One region of the Kitasatospora sp. NPDC087861 genome, then DNA from elsewhere that is predicted to be linked to it. Evidence: riboswitches for the same ligand, from Rfam matches in the RefSeq annotation. Region 1 holds a riboswitch; each other region holds the start of a gene.
What was found. A riboswitch is a leader RNA that binds a small molecule or an ion and turns the genes downstream of it on or off. The one in region 1 is predicted to bind cyclic di-AMP.

Region 2: another riboswitch for cyclic di-AMP. It lies ahead of ACIOJE_RS40520 (transglycosylase family protein); the one in region 1 lies ahead of ACIOJE_RS09985 (hypothetical protein).
Region 3: another riboswitch for cyclic di-AMP. It lies ahead of ACIOJE_RS24570 (LysM peptidoglycan-binding domain-containing M23 family metallopeptidase); the one in region 1 lies ahead of ACIOJE_RS09985 (hypothetical protein).
Region 4: another riboswitch for cyclic di-AMP. It lies ahead of ACIOJE_RS21215 (NlpC/P60 family protein); the one in region 1 lies ahead of ACIOJE_RS09985 (hypothetical protein).

The regions. Positions count from the first base shown of each region.
Region 1 is NZ_JBIUUS010000005.1:117,942-121,799, forward strand. It holds gene ACIOJE_RS09980 (esterase/lipase family protein) at 1-731, shown strand, start outside; cyclic di-AMP (ydaO/yuaA leader) riboswitch at 961-1,127, shown strand; gene ACIOJE_RS09985 (hypothetical protein) at 1,130-2,545, shown strand; gene ACIOJE_RS09990 (hypothetical protein) at 2,622-3,365, opposite strand; gene ACIOJE_RS09995 (IclR family transcriptional regulator) at 3,552-3,858, opposite strand, start outside.
Region 2 is NZ_JBIUUS010000075.1:7,240-11,097, reverse strand. It holds gene ACIOJE_RS40525 (cytochrome P450) at 221-1,513, shown strand; cyclic di-AMP (ydaO/yuaA leader) riboswitch at 1,724-1,891, shown strand; gene ACIOJE_RS40520 (transglycosylase family protein) at 1,897-2,802, shown strand; gene eno (phosphopyruvate hydratase) at 3,044-3,858, shown strand, end outside.
Region 3 is NZ_JBIUUS010000018.1:36,779-40,636, reverse strand. It holds gene ACIOJE_RS24575 (APC family permease) at 1-662, opposite strand, end outside; gene ACIOJE_RS24570 (LysM peptidoglycan-binding domain-containing M23 family metallopeptidase) at 1,059-2,024, opposite strand; cyclic di-AMP (ydaO/yuaA leader) riboswitch at 2,027-2,208, opposite strand; gene ACIOJE_RS24565 (MFS transporter) at 2,521-3,858, shown strand, end outside.
Region 4 is NZ_JBIUUS010000014.1:173,020-176,877, reverse strand. It holds gene ACIOJE_RS21220 (C40 family peptidase) at 78-1,112, shown strand; cyclic di-AMP (ydaO/yuaA leader) riboswitch at 1,447-1,599, shown strand; gene ACIOJE_RS21215 (NlpC/P60 family protein) at 1,610-2,755, shown strand; gene ACIOJE_RS21210 (NlpC/P60 family protein) at 2,983-3,858, shown strand, end outside.

The DNA of each region.
Region 1 (3,858 bases):
TCGCGCTGATCCGGGCCCGGCTCGGGGTCTCCCAGGTGGACGTGGTGGCGTGGAGCAAGGGCGAGGTCGCCGCCCGGGCGTACGTGTCCTCGGTGCGCCCGTCCTGGGGGAGGGCGTACGCGGGCGACGTGCGCCGCCTGATCGCCCTCGGCGGGCCGAACGGCGGGCTCGACTACGTGTACGCGCACGGCTGGTCCTTCGACCTGGCCGCCTGGCCGGCCTGCGGCGGCACCGCCAACGCGCCGTCCCCGCACCTGTACATGACCTGCTACGGCACGTACACCGCGCAGCCCTGCCTCGGCGTGCTGCCCACCGGCGGCCACGACTGCTACCCGGGACAGCGTCAGCTGCTCGCCCGCTGGGACGGCCGGTACGGGGTGGACGGCACCTCCCAGGACTGGTGGACCACCTACTACGGCGGCCAGGGCTTCTACACCTCCGGCCAGGGCATCCAGGCGGCGATCGACGCCGGGTCGCTGATCGCGCCGCTGCAGCAGGCCGGAGTCCCGGCGTCGGTGCGCACCTACCTGCTCGCGGGCGGGTCGGCCGACATCCCGGGCGTGCTCAACGAGAACCGGGGGCCCAGCGACGGCATCGTGTTCACCGCGAGCGCCCTGGACACCACCGGTGTCGCGACGATCGGCGGCACCCGGCTGCTCGCCGGTCTCAACCACCTGGAACTCGCCTGGGCGCCGGAGGCCGAGAGCCAGGTCGACGGCTGGCTCGACTGATCCCTTGGTCCGCTGATCCGCTTCCGATCCGCTGCTTCCCTGGTCCGCCGATCCCTTGATCGACCCCAACGGATCCACCACACAGCGTCGTTGATCGACACCACTGTGAGCTGTGCGACAACCGACCCGGCCGGGTTGTCCGTTCACGTACGGTCTGCCTAGCCTGCAACGGTCGTTCGCTCTCGCGGACTCCGCCGCCGGGACGCCGAGTCCTGTCCACCCGCCGGTCGGCAATCGAGCACCACAACGGACAGGAGCGGGGGAACCAAGGTCAGCGCCCGGCCCGTACGCTCCCGCGTGCGGGCCGTGGCTAGGGGTGAAGCCGCTTCCACCGGCGGCCGGGCCACCTCCGCCCGAATCCGACAGCTCACCTCGCAGGCGTCGCAGAGGACACTCCCATGCACCAGCCTGCCCGTCGCCGCGCGCCGCGTCACGCCCGCCCCTCCCGCCGGGGCCGCAGCGCCGCTCTCGCCGCCACCGGAGCGTTCGCCATCACCGGCGCCGGACTGTTCGGCCTGCCGGCCGTCACCGGTGCCCAGGCCGCCACCGCTCCGACCGTCACCCAGGACCGGCTGGCCCCGGCGACCATGGTCGCGACCAAGGCCACCACCGCCTCGCTGACCCTGCACTCCTCGGCCTGCTTCACCGCGAAGACCGTCGGCGTGGGCGTCCGGGACGCGTCCGGCGCCAACCTCGACTTCCCCGGCAACGCCTCCAACGCGCGGATCTGCCCGAGCGGCCTGAACTTCACCAGCGGCGCGCGCACCCTGCCGGCCGGGACGTACACCCAGTTCGGCTTCTGGCAGGACCTCGGCGGGGCCTGGCACAACCTGCCCTCGCAGCAGCTCGTGGTCTCCAACGCCCCGGCGCCGACCTCGACTCCGACCCCGGCGCCGACCGCGACCGCGACCGCGACCTCGACCCCGGCTCCGACCGCGACCTCGACCCCGGCTCCGACCTCGACCCCGGCTCCGACCGCGACCTCGACCCCGGCTCCGACCTCGACCCCGGCTCCGACCGCGACCGCCACCCCGAAGCCGACCGCCACCCCGACCCCGAAGCCCTCCCCGACGAGCAGCCCGAGCGCCACGGCCAGTCCGTCGCCGAGCACCCCGGTCTCCCCGGTCGCCGGCAAGTCGCTGACCTGGTCCGACGAGTTCAACAGTCCGATCAGCTGGGGTTCGCGCTGGGTCGGCGACAAGACCAGCTCGTACAAGTACGGCAACCACAACCCGGACGACAACAAGCTCGACTGGCTGAACAAGAACAACGTCAGCGTCGCGAACGGGGTCGCCACCTTCACCGCCGCGCCGAGCGGCAGCACGCTGGAGAACGGCAAGCAGGCCTGGAACACCGGCTTCCTGACCACCGAGGGCTCCAGCGAGGGCTTCCAGGTCAAGACCGGCGACTACGCCGAGACCCGGGTCAAGCTGCCGTCCGGCTCCGGCGCCTGGCCGGCCCTCTGGACCTGGAAGAACGGCAACGGGGAGGTCGACTCCTTCGAGTACCACCCCGACAACCCGAACCTGCTGGAGCTGACCAACCACGTCAACCCCGGCAACCCCAAGTACTACACCGACGCGAGCGCGATCGCGAAGGACCAGTGGGTGACCATCGGGACGTATTACGGCGCCACCTCGGTGGACTGGTACGTCAACGGCGTCAAGGTCTTCTCGGACGGCAAGGGCGTCGGCGCCAACTGGTCGGCGTACCTGATCCTCAACCTGTCGGTCGGCGCGGGGCAGTACCACCCCGCGCCGCAGGGGACCGCCCCGATCACCTTCGCCGCCGACTACGTCCGCGTGTACCGGTAACCAGTAATCGGTAACCGGGTGCCGCTACCCGCGAACCGGTGACCACCGCGTACCGGTGACCGCCGGCCGGGCCCGGTCAGGAACCGGCAGCCGTCTCGACCACCGTGAGGTCGAACGGCTGCCGGTTGTTGCGCTCGTTCCGGTCGTCCGGGCTGCGCACCGCGACCGCGCCGCCACCGAGCCGGCCGACCGGCAGGCCCGGGTCCAGCCGGACCGGGACGAGCGCGGTCGCGGTACGCAGCGGGGGCAGGCCGGGCCCGAAGACGCACCGCACCTCGCGGCCGTCCCGCAGCACCTTGCAGTCGGACGGGAAGTACGGGCCCTCCGGCGTCACCCCGTCCGGTAGCGTCACCACGACCGTGAACGGCGAGGCGGTGGTGTCCGGGCCGCCGTTGGCCACGAACGCGTGGACGGTGGTGGTGCCGCCGGGCGGAGCGGCGTCCGGGTCCATCCGGACCACCTCCAGGTCGGAGTGCGACGGCGTGGCGGCGACGCTGACGTCCACCGCCGGCCGCGGCTCGGGCCGCCGCAGCGCCCAGGACGGGCCGGCGGCCAGCGTCGCCGCCGCGCAACCCGCCGCCACGGCCGCGACGAACCAGGCCCCGCCGAACCCCCGGCGCACCGGTTCCCCGTACGTCGACTCCCCGTACGCCGAACTGCCGAGCGCCGCGTGGCCGCGACCGGATTCCCCGTAGCCCCAGTCCCCGCAGGCGCCCACCCGGAAGCCGCCGTCCCGGAAGCCGCTGTCCCTGAGACCGCCGTCCCTGAGACCGCCGTCCCCGTGTCCAGAACAGCCGCGCCCCGCATCGCTGCGCTCCATCGCCGCTCACCCGTGCCCTTGCGTTCCGGCGGCCCGCGCCGTCGCGGGCCGCGTCCGCACCAGGGTGGCCGAGCCGCCACCGGGGGTACGGCGCAACCCGCCCGCCGTCCGCCCGAACGGGCGAACCCGCGCACGGGAAGTCGACCGGTCCGACGTCCCCTGCAGCAGCGTCGTTCTGGCGAGGCGTCAGGGTGCGAGGACCTGCCCCAGCCGGGTCGCGATGTGGTGCATCACCGGCACCAGCGAGGACGCGCCGGTCTGCTCCTCCAGCGCCCGGATGCGGGCTTCGGGGCCGGACACCGACAGGGCGGTGGGCGTCGGTGCGCCGGGGACGGCGAGCGCGATGCAGCGGACGCCGATCTCCTGCTCCTGGTCGTCGACCACGTAGCCGCGCTCGCGCGCCTCGGCGAGCTGCTGCAGCAGCTCCTGCGGGTCGGTGACCGTGTACTCGGTGTGCGCGGGCAGCGGGTTGGGGCCGAGGATGGCGCGCGCC
Region 2 (3,858 bases), on a different contig from region 1:
GGAGCGTTGGCACGCCGTCCGCCGGGTGTTGACGAGCCGGGTCGGGCCGGGACGAGTCGGGCGGGTCGAGGGCCGACCGGATCCCGACCGGATCCCGACCGGATCCCGACCGGATCCCGACCGGATCCCAGTCGGATCCCGACCGGACTCCGACCCGATCCCGACCGACCGTGGTCCGGCGGGGACAGTGCGCCCCCGACCCACCGGATACGGTCGGTGCATGCCAGTGCAGCCCGACCCCGCCGCCCCGCAGCTCTTCACCTGGGAGTTCGCCGCCGACCCGTACCCCGCCTACGCCTGGCTGCGCGAGCACGCCCCGGTGCACCGGACGACGCTGCCGAGCGGGGTGGAGGCCTGGCTGGTGACCCGTTACGCGGACGCGCGGCAGGCGCTGGCGGACGGCCGGCTGTCGAAGAACCCGGCGCACCACAGCGAGCAGGCCCACCGCACCGGCCGGGTGGGCATTCCGGGGGAACGCCAGGCGGACTTGATGACGCATCTGCTGAACATCGACCCGCCGGACCACACCCGGCTGCGCCGACTGGTGTCGAAGGCGTTCACCCCGCGCCGGGTGGCGGAGTTCGAGCCACGGGTGCAGCAGCTCACGGACCGGCTGATCGACGGCTTCGCGCAGCGCGGTTCGGCGGACCTGATCCACGAGTTCGCCTTCCCGCTCCCCATCTACGCGATCTGCGACATGCTGGGAGTGCCGGCCGAGGACCAGGACGACTTCCGCGACTGGGCGGGGATGATGATCCGGCACGGCGGCGGCCAACGCGGCGGTGTGGGGCGAGCGGTGAAGCGGATGCGGGCGTACCTGCTGGAGCTGATCCACCGCAAGCGGGCGGATCCGGGGGAGGACCTGATCTCGGGCCTGATCCGGGCGAGCGACCACGGCGAGCACCTGACCGAGAACGAGGCCGCGGCGATGGCCTTCATCCTGCTGTTCGCGGGGTTCGAGACGACGGTGAACCTGATCGGCAACGGCACCTACGCGCTGCTGCGCAACCCGGGGCAGCGGGCGCTGCTGCAGGAGTCGGTGGCGCGCGGCGAGACGGCGCTGCTGGAGACCGGGATCGAGGAACTCCTGCGCTACGACGGGCCGGTGGAGCTGGCGACGTGGCGCTTCGCGACGCGGCCGCTGTCGATCGGCGGGGTGGACATCCCGGTGGGCGATCCGGTGCTGGTGGTGCTGGCCGCGGCGGACCGCGATCCGGCCAGGTTCGCGGACGAGAACACCCTTGACCTGGCCCGGAGGGACAACCCGCACCTGGGTTTCGGCCACGGGATCCATTACTGCATCGGCGCCCCGCTGGCCCGGCTGGAGGGGCGGAGTGCGCTGGCCACGCTGCTTTCCCGGTTGCCGGATCTGCGGCTTGCGGAAAGCCCGGAGAATCTGCGCTGGCGGGGTGGCCTGATCATGCGTGGGCTGCGGGAACTCCCGGTCGAATTCAGTCCGGAGAGCAGGTCGCCGCATGCGCCCGTGCCACCTGTCGACGCTCCGACGCGCTGACGAGGCGTCGCCGGACGGCCTCCACGGGCAGTCTGAACCATCATCAATCCGGACATAGCGCCTCCGTTGGTAGGCGACCGAACACGGGCCGTAATTTCTGTGTGATATCGGTGATATGAGCTTGTGATTGGTCTGAGGATCTGTCTACTCTCCCTGGAGTCCGCAGCTGCGGACCTCGTGCGCGGAACGCCGAATCCTGCCCGCCGCGTCACGGGAAACCGACCAGACCCTGGGCAGGGGCGGGGGAACCAGGTTTGTTGCCGTTCCCCAACGGCTTGGGGTGAAGCCGCCCGAGCGGAATCGTTTCCGCTTTCGGCGGCCGGGCCACCTCCCGGTCCGAACCCGACAGCTCACCTCGCAGGCGTGCGGAGAGGGACCTCTTCATGCTGTTCGTTGGAACTGGCCGCCACCGTCGTCGCACCCAGGCCGAGAAGGCCATCGCCGTCGCCGGTGTGGCCGGCGTCGGACTCGCGATGCCGATCCTCACCGCCACCGGTGCCTCCGCCGCCCCGGCCTCCGCCTGGGACTCCGTCGCCCAGTGCGAGAGCGGCGGCAACTGGAGCATCAACACCGGCAACGGCTTCTACGGCGGCCTGCAGTTCACCTCCAGCACCTGGAAGGCGTACGGCGGCACCTCCTACGCGCCGCAGGCCAACCAGGCCAGCAAGGGGCAGCAGATCTCGGTCGCCGAGAAGGTGCTGGCCTCGCAGGGCCCGGGCGCCTGGCCGGTCTGCTCGCAGAAGGCCGGTCTGAGCAAGGGCGGCGCCCCGGCGTCCGTCGACACCTCCTCGGACGCCAAGCCCGCCAAGCAGTCCGCCGCCAAGCCGGCCCAGCAGGAGCAGGCCCCGAAGCCGGTGCAGCAGGACGCCCCGAAGCCGGCCGCCCAGCAGCCGGCGCAGCCGCAGGCCCAGGGCTTCGCCGGCAAGGCCGGCTGGGACGCCGACGCGAAGGTGTACTGGTACCAGAACAACGGCGCCTGGTACTGGACCAGCCACCAGAGCGTCTACCAGCAGTACGCGGGCCAGGCCGCCGCCCAGCCGCAGTCCGCGCCCCGGGCCGCGCAGCCCGTCCAGCCGGTCCAGCGCGTCCAGCCCATCCTGCCCGCGCAGTCCGCCCCGGCCGCGCAGACCGGCCACGACTACACCGTCCGGTCCGGCGACACGCTGTCGAGCATCGCCACCGCCCAGGGCGTGTCCGGCGGCTGGCAGTCGGTGTACGACGGCAACCGCGGCACCGTCGGCGGCGACCCGAACCTGATCATGCCCGGCCAGGTGCTGCACCTCGGCTGATCCTGCGAGGCCCGGCGAAGGAAGGGGGACGGGCTCCGTCCCCCTTCCTTCGCATTCGCCCGTTTCGATCGGACAGTCAGGTGAACTACCGGCAGGTAGTCGGGCCACACGCTGAGACGGGACCGAGGCCAACGTGGCCCCGGCGGCCAGGGCGGTTAGGCTCTGGTCGTAACGACTTCGCAATCGTCCCGCCGGCAGCACCAATCGTCAGCCGGACCCTGCTTCCGCAAGGAGATGCCTCGTGCCGTCCATCGATGTCGTCGTAGCCCGTGAGATCCTCGACTCGCGTGGCAACCCCACGGTCGAGGTCGAGGTCGGCCTCGACGACGGCAGCACCGGTCGTGCCGCTGTCCCGTCGGGTGCCTCCACCGGCGCCTTCGAGGCGCTTGAGCTGCGCGACGGTGACAAGAACCGCTACTTCGGCAAGGGCGTGGAGAAGGCCGTCCTGGCCGTCATCGAGCAGATCGGCCCGGAGCTGGTCGGCTACGACGCCACCGAGCAGCGCCTGATCGACCAGGCCATGCTCGACCTGGACGCCACCCCGGACAAGTCCTCGCTCGGCGCCAACGCGATCCTGGGCGTCTCGCTGGCCGTGGCGCACGCCGCCTCCGAGGCCAGCGACCTGCCGCTGTTCCGCTACCTGGGCGGCCCGAACGCGCACGTGCTGCCCGTGCCGATGATGAACATCCTCAACGGCGGTTCGCACGCGGACTCCAACGTCGACATCCAGGAGTTCATGATCGCCCCGATCGGCGCGGAGTCCTTCTCCGAGGCCGTCCGCTGGGGCGTCGAGGTCTACCACACCCTCAAGGGCGTGCTGAAGGAGCGCGGCCTGTCCACCGGCCTCGGCGACGAGGGCGGCTTCGCGCCGAACCTGGACAGCAACCGCGAGGCCCTGGACCTCATCACCGAGGCCATCCAGAAGGCCGGCTACGTGCCCGGCCGCGACATCGCGCTGGCCCTGGACGTCGCCGCCTCCGAGTTCTACCAGGACGGCGCCTACCAGTTCGAGGGCAAGGCCCTCTCCGCCGCCGAGCTCATCGAGTACTACGCCGA
Region 3 (3,858 bases), on a different contig from region 1:
GCCGCCGCAGCGCCCGAACCCCCCACCCCCGTCAGCGCGTTCAGCGGGTTCACCGCCTCGCCGACGATGCCGTCCGGCCCGCCGCCGCCCACCAGCACGGCCAGCGCGACCGCGCCCAGCACCCCGATCTCCAGCACCAGCGCGACCCCGAGCAGCCCCGCCGTCAGATGCAGGTCGAACCAGGCCATCACCCCGATCACCACCAGCCCGAACAGCGCGTACCAGCCCCACCCCAGGTCCACCCCGAGCTGCGAACGGACCAGTCCGCGCAGCGAGTAGGCGAAGAAGCCGATGACCGAGGCCTCGAACACGATGTACGCGAGCACCGCGAGCAGCCCCGAGGCCATCCCGGCGACCCGGCCGAGCCCGTGCGAGATGTACCCGTAGAACGCCCCGGCCGCGGTGATGTGCCGGGCCATCGCCACGTACCCGACCGAGAACACCGTGAGCACCACGGTCGCCAGGACGTACGCGGCGGGCGCGCCGACGCCGTTGCCCTGCCCGACGACGATCGGCAGGTTGCCGGTCATCGCGGTGATCGGGGCGGCGGTGGCGATCGCCATGAACACCACGCCCACCAGGCCGACCGAGTCCGCCTTCAGCCGGTCGACCCCGCCTCCCCCGGTCTGCCCGTCGACCGTTTCCCCGCTCCGGACGGCCATCCGTCCTCCTCCGCGCGCCATGGCTCCACCGCCCGCCGAACCGCCGGGCGCCGACTGCCCGACAGCATCGGGGCGCGGCGAGAGGCCTCGCAAGAACAGATCGTCGGACCGGTCGCGGGCAGGTTGACGCCCTGTTCGGTTCCACTCACCCGCGCTCGAACGAGCCTGCCCGGAAAGGGCGTCGGCCGAAAAAGGCGTTGATCGGAAAGGGCGTCGGCCGGAAAAGGCGCTGGCCGGCCCGGCACACGAGAGAGGTCTCGTGTGCCGGGCCGGCCTGGGCGTGTCCCGCGCCCATGTCCGCTGCCGCGGCGATCACCCGGTCGAGCGGTCACCCGACATGACCATCCCGGGAGGTCGTTCCGCCCGTAGCAGCGGTGGCTTCTCAAGCGGTACGGGTCAGAGCGCGACGCCGTGGGCCCGCAGGTAGGTGACCGGGTTGATGTCCGAGCCGTACTCCGAGCCGTTGCGGATCTCGAAGTGCAGGTGCGGGCCGGTCACGTTGCCGGTCGCGCCGGAGAGGCCGATCTGCTGGCCCACGGTGACGGTCTGACCGATCTTCACACCGATCGAGGAGAGGTGCGCGTACTCGGCGTAGTGGCCGTCGGAGAGCTTGATCTCGACCTCGTTGCCGTAGGCGCCGCCGTTGCCGGCCTTCACCACGACACCGTTGGCGACGGCGCGCAGCGGGGTGCCGGTGGAGGCGACGAAGTCCTGGCCGGTGTGGTGGCCGGAGGCCCACATCGAGCCGGCCACGCCGTAGGCGGTGCCCAGCTTCGGGTTGGCCAACGGCGCGACGAAGCCGGACGTGGCGGCGACCGGGGTGGCGGTGACCGCGGCGACCGGCGCGGCGGTCTGCACCTGGGTCTGGAGCTGGGCGGACGGCTTCGCGGCCTCGGTCCGGACCTCCAGCTGGGCCTTCGGCTTGGCGGCGGTGTCCGAGGCGGCCGGAGCGGCCGGCTTGGCCGGGGCGGTCGCAGCGGCGTCCGAGGACGGCGCGGCAGCGGCGGCCTGGCCGGCGATCGCGAGCTGCTGGCCCGGGAAGATCAGGTTCGGGTTGCCACCGACGACCGTGCGGTTGTGCGCGTACAGCGCCTCCCAGCCACCGTCGACGTGCTTGGCGTCGGCGATCTTCGACAGGGTGTCGCCGCTGACGACGCGGTAGCTCGCCTGCGCGGGGGCCTGGGTGGCGGGAGCGGCACTGGTCGAGGTGGTGCTCTGCGCGACCGGGGCGGCCGGGACGGTGTAGGCCTGGGCGCTCATCGCGGTGACGAGCGGGAGGGCGAAGGAGGCACCGGTGACGGCGGTGGCGATGCCGATGCGGGCGGCGCGGGGCAGGGCGATACGACGAGCCTGAGCAGGCATGGGATTTTCCTCTCCGACGCCTGCGAGGTGAGCTGTCGGGTTCGGGCTGGAGTTGCCCGGCCGCATGCGCGGCTTCACCCCTAGCCGGCCCTGGATCCGGTCACGCGAGAGCGTGCCGTTCCGGTCCGGCGACTTACCTGTGGGTCCCCCGCTCCTGCCGTACAGAGTTCAGTTCGAACCACCGGACAGCGGCAGGACTCGGCGTTCCGCCCGGAGGATCCGTCCGGGCTGGCCGGGCGGTCGCTGAACTAAAACCCATCCATTCGAGTGAAGCAATGTCGATCACTTGAACCGGCAACCACTGCGCGGACCACGGTGACCCTCCGCATGATCCGCCGCACTGTACGTGCACAATCCATTCACCCGGCGCCACTGATCCACGACGCTGCGCCCATCCCGCCAGCACAGCGCACCCGGCCGCTCACGCACCGCCCACCATCAACACACCCCCCGGTGACCCTTGTCACGTACACCCCACTGGGCGCAGGATCAGGCCGTGACCACCTCTGAGGCCGGCAACCTGCGTCTGGGCACCGCGCAGGGCCGCTGGGTACTTCTGGCGACGGTGCTCGGCTCCAGCATGGCGCTGCTCGACAGCACCGTGGTGAACGTCGCGCTGCCCCGGATCGGCGCCGATCTCGGCGCCACGCTCGCCTCCCTGCAGTGGACGCTGAACGCGTACCTGCTCACCCTGGCCGGGCTGATCCTGCTCGGCGGCGCGCTCGGGGACCGGTACGGCCGGCGCCGGGTGTTCCTGATCGGCGTGGTCTGGTTCGCCGCCGCCTCCGCGGCCTGCGCCGCCGCCCCGGACATCCAGGTTCTGATCGCCGCCCGCGCCGTCCAGGGCATCGGCGGGGCGCTGCTCACCCCCGGTTCGCTCGCCATGCTGCAGGCCGTCTTCCACCCGGACGACCGCTCGGCGGCGGTGGGTCTGTGGTCGGGCCTCGGCGGGGTGGCGGCCGCGGTCGGCCCCTTCGTCGGCGGCTGGCTGGTGGACGGCCCGGGCTGGCGGTGGATCTTCCTGCTGAACCTGCCGCTCGCGGCCGCCGTGGTCGCGGTCACCTCCCGCTTCGTCCCCGAGAGCCGGGACGAGAGCGCCGTCGGCCGCTTCGACGTCCCCGGCGCGCTGCTCGCCGCGCTCTCCCTCGGGGCGATCACCTACGCGCTCACCGCTGCCGGGGAGGGCCTGTCCCCCGCCGTCTGGATCAGCGGCGCCCTCGGCCTGCTGTTCGGCGCGGCCTTCCTCACGGTCGAGCGCCGCACCGCCGAGCCGATGCTGCCGCTCGGCCTCTTCTCCTCCCGGCTGTTCACCGCCGTGAACCTGGTCACCCTGTGCGTCTACGCGGCGTTCAGCGGGGTGTTCTTCCTGCTGGTGGTGCAGCTGCAGATCGTCGCGGGCTTCTCCCCGCTGGTCTCCGGCCTCGCGCTGATCCCGATCACCGTGCTGATGCTGACGCTGTCGGCGCGCGCCGGGCGGCTCGGCAAGCGGATCGGCCCCCGGATCCCGCTCACCGTCGGCCCGCTGCTGTGCGCCGCCGGGGTGCTGCTGATGCTGCGCACCGGCCCCCACTCCTCCTACTGGGCGGACGTGCTGCCCGCCGTCGCGGTGATGGGCTGCGGGATGGTGCTGCTGGTCGCGCCGCTGACCGCCACCGTGCTGGCCGCCGTCGAGGTCCGGCACGCGGGCATCGCCAGCGGCGTCAACAACGCCGCCGCCCGCGCGGCCGGGCTGCTCGCGGTCGCCGCCCTGCCCGCGTTCGCCGGGCTGAGCGGCGACGCCTACCGGGTGCCGTCCGCGGTGGACTCCGCCTTCCACACCGCGATGCTGATCTGC
Region 4 (3,858 bases), on a different contig from region 1:
ACTAGGGTCTGGCGTCAAACCTATTTTCCGGATTCTCACCTGATCGGGTGAGGCCGATGGAAGAAGGAGCAGTTCCCTTGGCCTCCCACCGCCGTCCCAAGCAGCCGAGCCGCGCGCGGGTCTCCGTGCTCACCGCCGCCGCTGCGACTGCGGTCGCACTCTCCGCGCAGGTCGCCGCGCATGCCGCGCCCCAGCCGAACAAGAGCGACGTGAAGGCGCAGATCGACCAGCTCCAGCAGGATCAGGAGCAGGCGGCGGAGAAGTACAACGGCGCCAAGGAGCGGGCCGACCAGCTCCGCAAGCAGGCCGACCAGCTGCAGGACCAGGTGGCCCGCAGCCAGGACCAGATGACCCAGCTCCAGACCGGCCTGGCCGGGGTGGCGGGCGAGCAGTACCGCACCGGCGGGATCGACCCGTCCGTCCAGCTGATGCTCTCCTCCGACCCGTCCGGCTACTTGGAGAAGGCCTCCACCGTCCAGCAGGCCAGCACCAGCGAGACCGAGGCGCTCAAGGGTCTGCTGGACCAGCAGCGCCGGCTGGACCAGGAGAAGACGGAGGCCGCCGCCGTCCTGGCCTCGCTCGACTCCACCACCAAGGACCTGAACCAGGCCAAGTCGGACGTCAACCAGAAGCTCAAGGCCGCGCAGGACCTGCTGAACTCGCTCAGCGCCTCGGAGCGCGCCGCGCTGCGCGCCCAGCAGACGCAGGACGACCGGGCCTCGCGCGGCAGCGAGCGCACCGACCTCGGCAGCCTCCCGCAGGCCGGTGGCTACGCGGGCGTGGCCGTCGCCAAGGCGATGAGCAAGCAGGGCTCGCCGTACGTGTGGGGCGCCACCGGCTCGAGCACCTTCGACTGCTCGGGCCTGATGGTCTGGGCGTACGGCCAGGCCGGCATCTCGCTGCCGCGCACCTCGCAGGAGCAGGGCAACGTCGGCACCCGGGTCACGCTGGACCAGGCCCAGCCGGGCGACCTGGTCATCTACGGCCCCGACCGGCACCACGTCGCGATGTACATCGGCAACGGCATGGTGGTGCACGCGCCGCACACCGGCGACGTGGTGAAGGTGATGAAGGCCGACGCGATGCCGATCAACACGATCCGCCGGGTCTGACGGCCCGACACGCCCGTTGGCCCCGCCCGGGCCTGTGATCCGCGCCACCCTCCGACCGGGGGGTGGCGTTCGGGTTTGCCCGCCGGGCGAGCACATCGTGAAAGACGATCAGCTTTGCGTGTGGCAGTGATCACCATCTGTCATATTCACCAAAGAACTTTGGTCTTCTTCCGTCTTTTTTCTGACAAGGATTTGAACGGATCACGGTTCAGTTACTAGGGTCGTGCTTCGAACCACCGCACTGTCGATCGCCCAGCCGGGGTGGCGGCGGTGGTTTCCGTCGAGTTCGCGACGCAGCGGGGCGGGCCGTGTGCCTGCCCGACGGGGAGCCCAGCAGTCGGGGGCGCTGTCGAGCGGAGCCGGGGAACCACGTTCCTCCGGGGTGAATCGGCGCCAGGTCGGCCGGTGGAACGGCCGTGAGGCGTCGTAGGGCATGCTTCCGGCCCGAACCCGTCAGCTCACCCGGTAGGCGGCGCAGGAAGAAGGAGTCCGCCTTCGTGGCGTCCCATCGTCGTCCCAAGCCCGCCGGCCGCGCCCGGGTGTCGATCCTGACCGGCTTCGCCGCCGCGGCGGTCGCCATGTCCGCGCAGTCCGGTGCCCACGCGGACCCGCAGCCGACCAAGGACCAGGTCAAGGAGCAGGTCGACCAGCTCTACGAGCAGGCCGAGGTCGCGACCGAGAAGCTCAACGGCGCCCAGGAGAAGCAGCAGCAGCTGCAGAAGCAGGTCGCCGGCCTGCAGGACCAGGTGGCGCGGCAGCAGGCGCAGGTGACCGACCTGCAGGGCGGCCTGGCCGAGATCGCCGGCGAGCAGTACCGCAACGGCGGCATATCCCAGACCGTCCAGCTGATGCTCTCCGCCAGCCCGGACAACTTCCTGAGCCAGGCCGACACCCTGAACCAGGCCGGCAGCACCCAGAAGGGTCAGCTCACGCAGCTCCAGGAGGAGCAGCGCAAGCTCGACCAGGTGCGCTCCGAGGCCCAGGGCAAGCTCGCCGAGATGGAGAGCACCACTCAGCAGCTGAAGGCCGCCAAGGACGAGGTCCAGGGCAAGCTCAAGGCCGCGCAGGACCTCCTCAACACCCTGACCGAGCAGGAGCGCCAGGCGCTGCGCGCGGCCGAGGAGAAGGCCGCCGCCGACGCCAAGGCCAAGGCCGACGCCGCCGCGAAGGCCGCTCAGCAGCAGGCCGCCGCCCAGCAGAGCGCCGACCGCTCCTCCCGCGACACCAGCCGCACCGACCTGAGTGCCCCGCAGACCTCCGCGCCGACGGCCCCCAAACCGGCCGCAGGCAGTTCGCGCGGTGCCGCGGCGCTGTCCATCGCCGCCTCCAAGCTCGGCACCCCGTACGCCCGCGGCGGCACCGGTCCGAGTTCCTTCGACTGCTCCGGCCTGATGGTCTGGGCGTTCAACCAGGTCGACGTGTCGCTGCCGCGCACCTCGCAGGAGCAGGCCAACGCCGGCACCCGGATCGGTACGGACCTCTCCCAGGCCCAGCCCGGCGACCTGCTGATCTTCTTCGGCGACGCCCACCACGTGGGGATCTACGCCGGCAACGGCCAGGTGCTGCACGCCCCCAAGCCGGGCGCGTCGGTGCGCTACGAGGCGGTCTCCAACATGCCGCTGACCTCCATCGTGCGGGTCTGATCCCCGCTCAGGTCCTGACCGGCCCGGCCTTCCACCACGGAAGGCCGGGCCTGCGGCTTTTCCGGCGACTCGGGCTGGTGTCCGATTACTGGTCAAATATTCGAGTTGGTAGGGGTTTGGACTCGGTTGCCCGGACTCGCTAACGTCTGCCACCGGACTCCCGCTTCGAGGGCCGCCCCTTCGGTGCGGCGGCGGGGCCGCACCGCAGGATTGGAGCCGCTGCCGCCATGCCCGTGCACCGCCGTTCCCTACTGCTCGCCCGTGCGCTGGTGCTGACCGCGGCCGCCGCCACCGCCCTCGGCGTGACGACGGGCGGCAGCGCCCAGGCGGCCCCCGGTACGCCGGACACGCCCACCCACAAGGACGTCAAGGCGCAGGTGGAGCAGCTCTACGACGAGGCCGAGCAGGCGTCGGAGAAGTACAACGCCGCGCAGGACGCCCAGCAGCGCCTCCAGGGTGAGACCGCCATCCTGCAGGGCGAGGTCGCCGCCGCCCAGGACCAGCTCAACCAGCTGCGCGGCGACCTCGCCACCGTGGCCGGCGCCGAGTACCGCGGGGGCGGTATGGCCCAGACCGTCCAGCTGATGCTCTCCACCGACCCGGAGGGCTACCTGAACCGGGCCCGCACCCTCGGCCAGGCCGCCGAGCGGCAGCAGGAGACCCTGCACGAACTGGTCACCCGCCAGCGCCGGCTCGACCAGCGCCGCACCGAGACCTCCGGCAAGCTCGCCGACCTGGAACAGGCCCGCCGCTCGCTCGCCGACAGCAGGCAGCAGATCCAGCAGCGGCTGGCCATGGCGCAGCGGCTGCTCAGCAGCCTGGGCGCCGCCGAGCGGACCCGGCTGGCCGTCCAGGACGCCCGGGACGCCGAGTGGCGCGCCACCCGCGGCACCGACCGGCTGGACCTCGGCTCCGCGCCGCCCGCCTCCGAGCGCGGGGCGGCCGCGCTGGCCGCCGCGGTGCGGACGATCGGCTCGCCCTACGTCTACGGATCCACCGGGCCCCGCGCCTTCGACTGCTCCGGTCTGATGTACTACAGCTGGCGGCAGGCCGGAGTGACCCTGCCGCGCACCTCGCAGGCCCAGGCGTACGCCGGTCAGCGG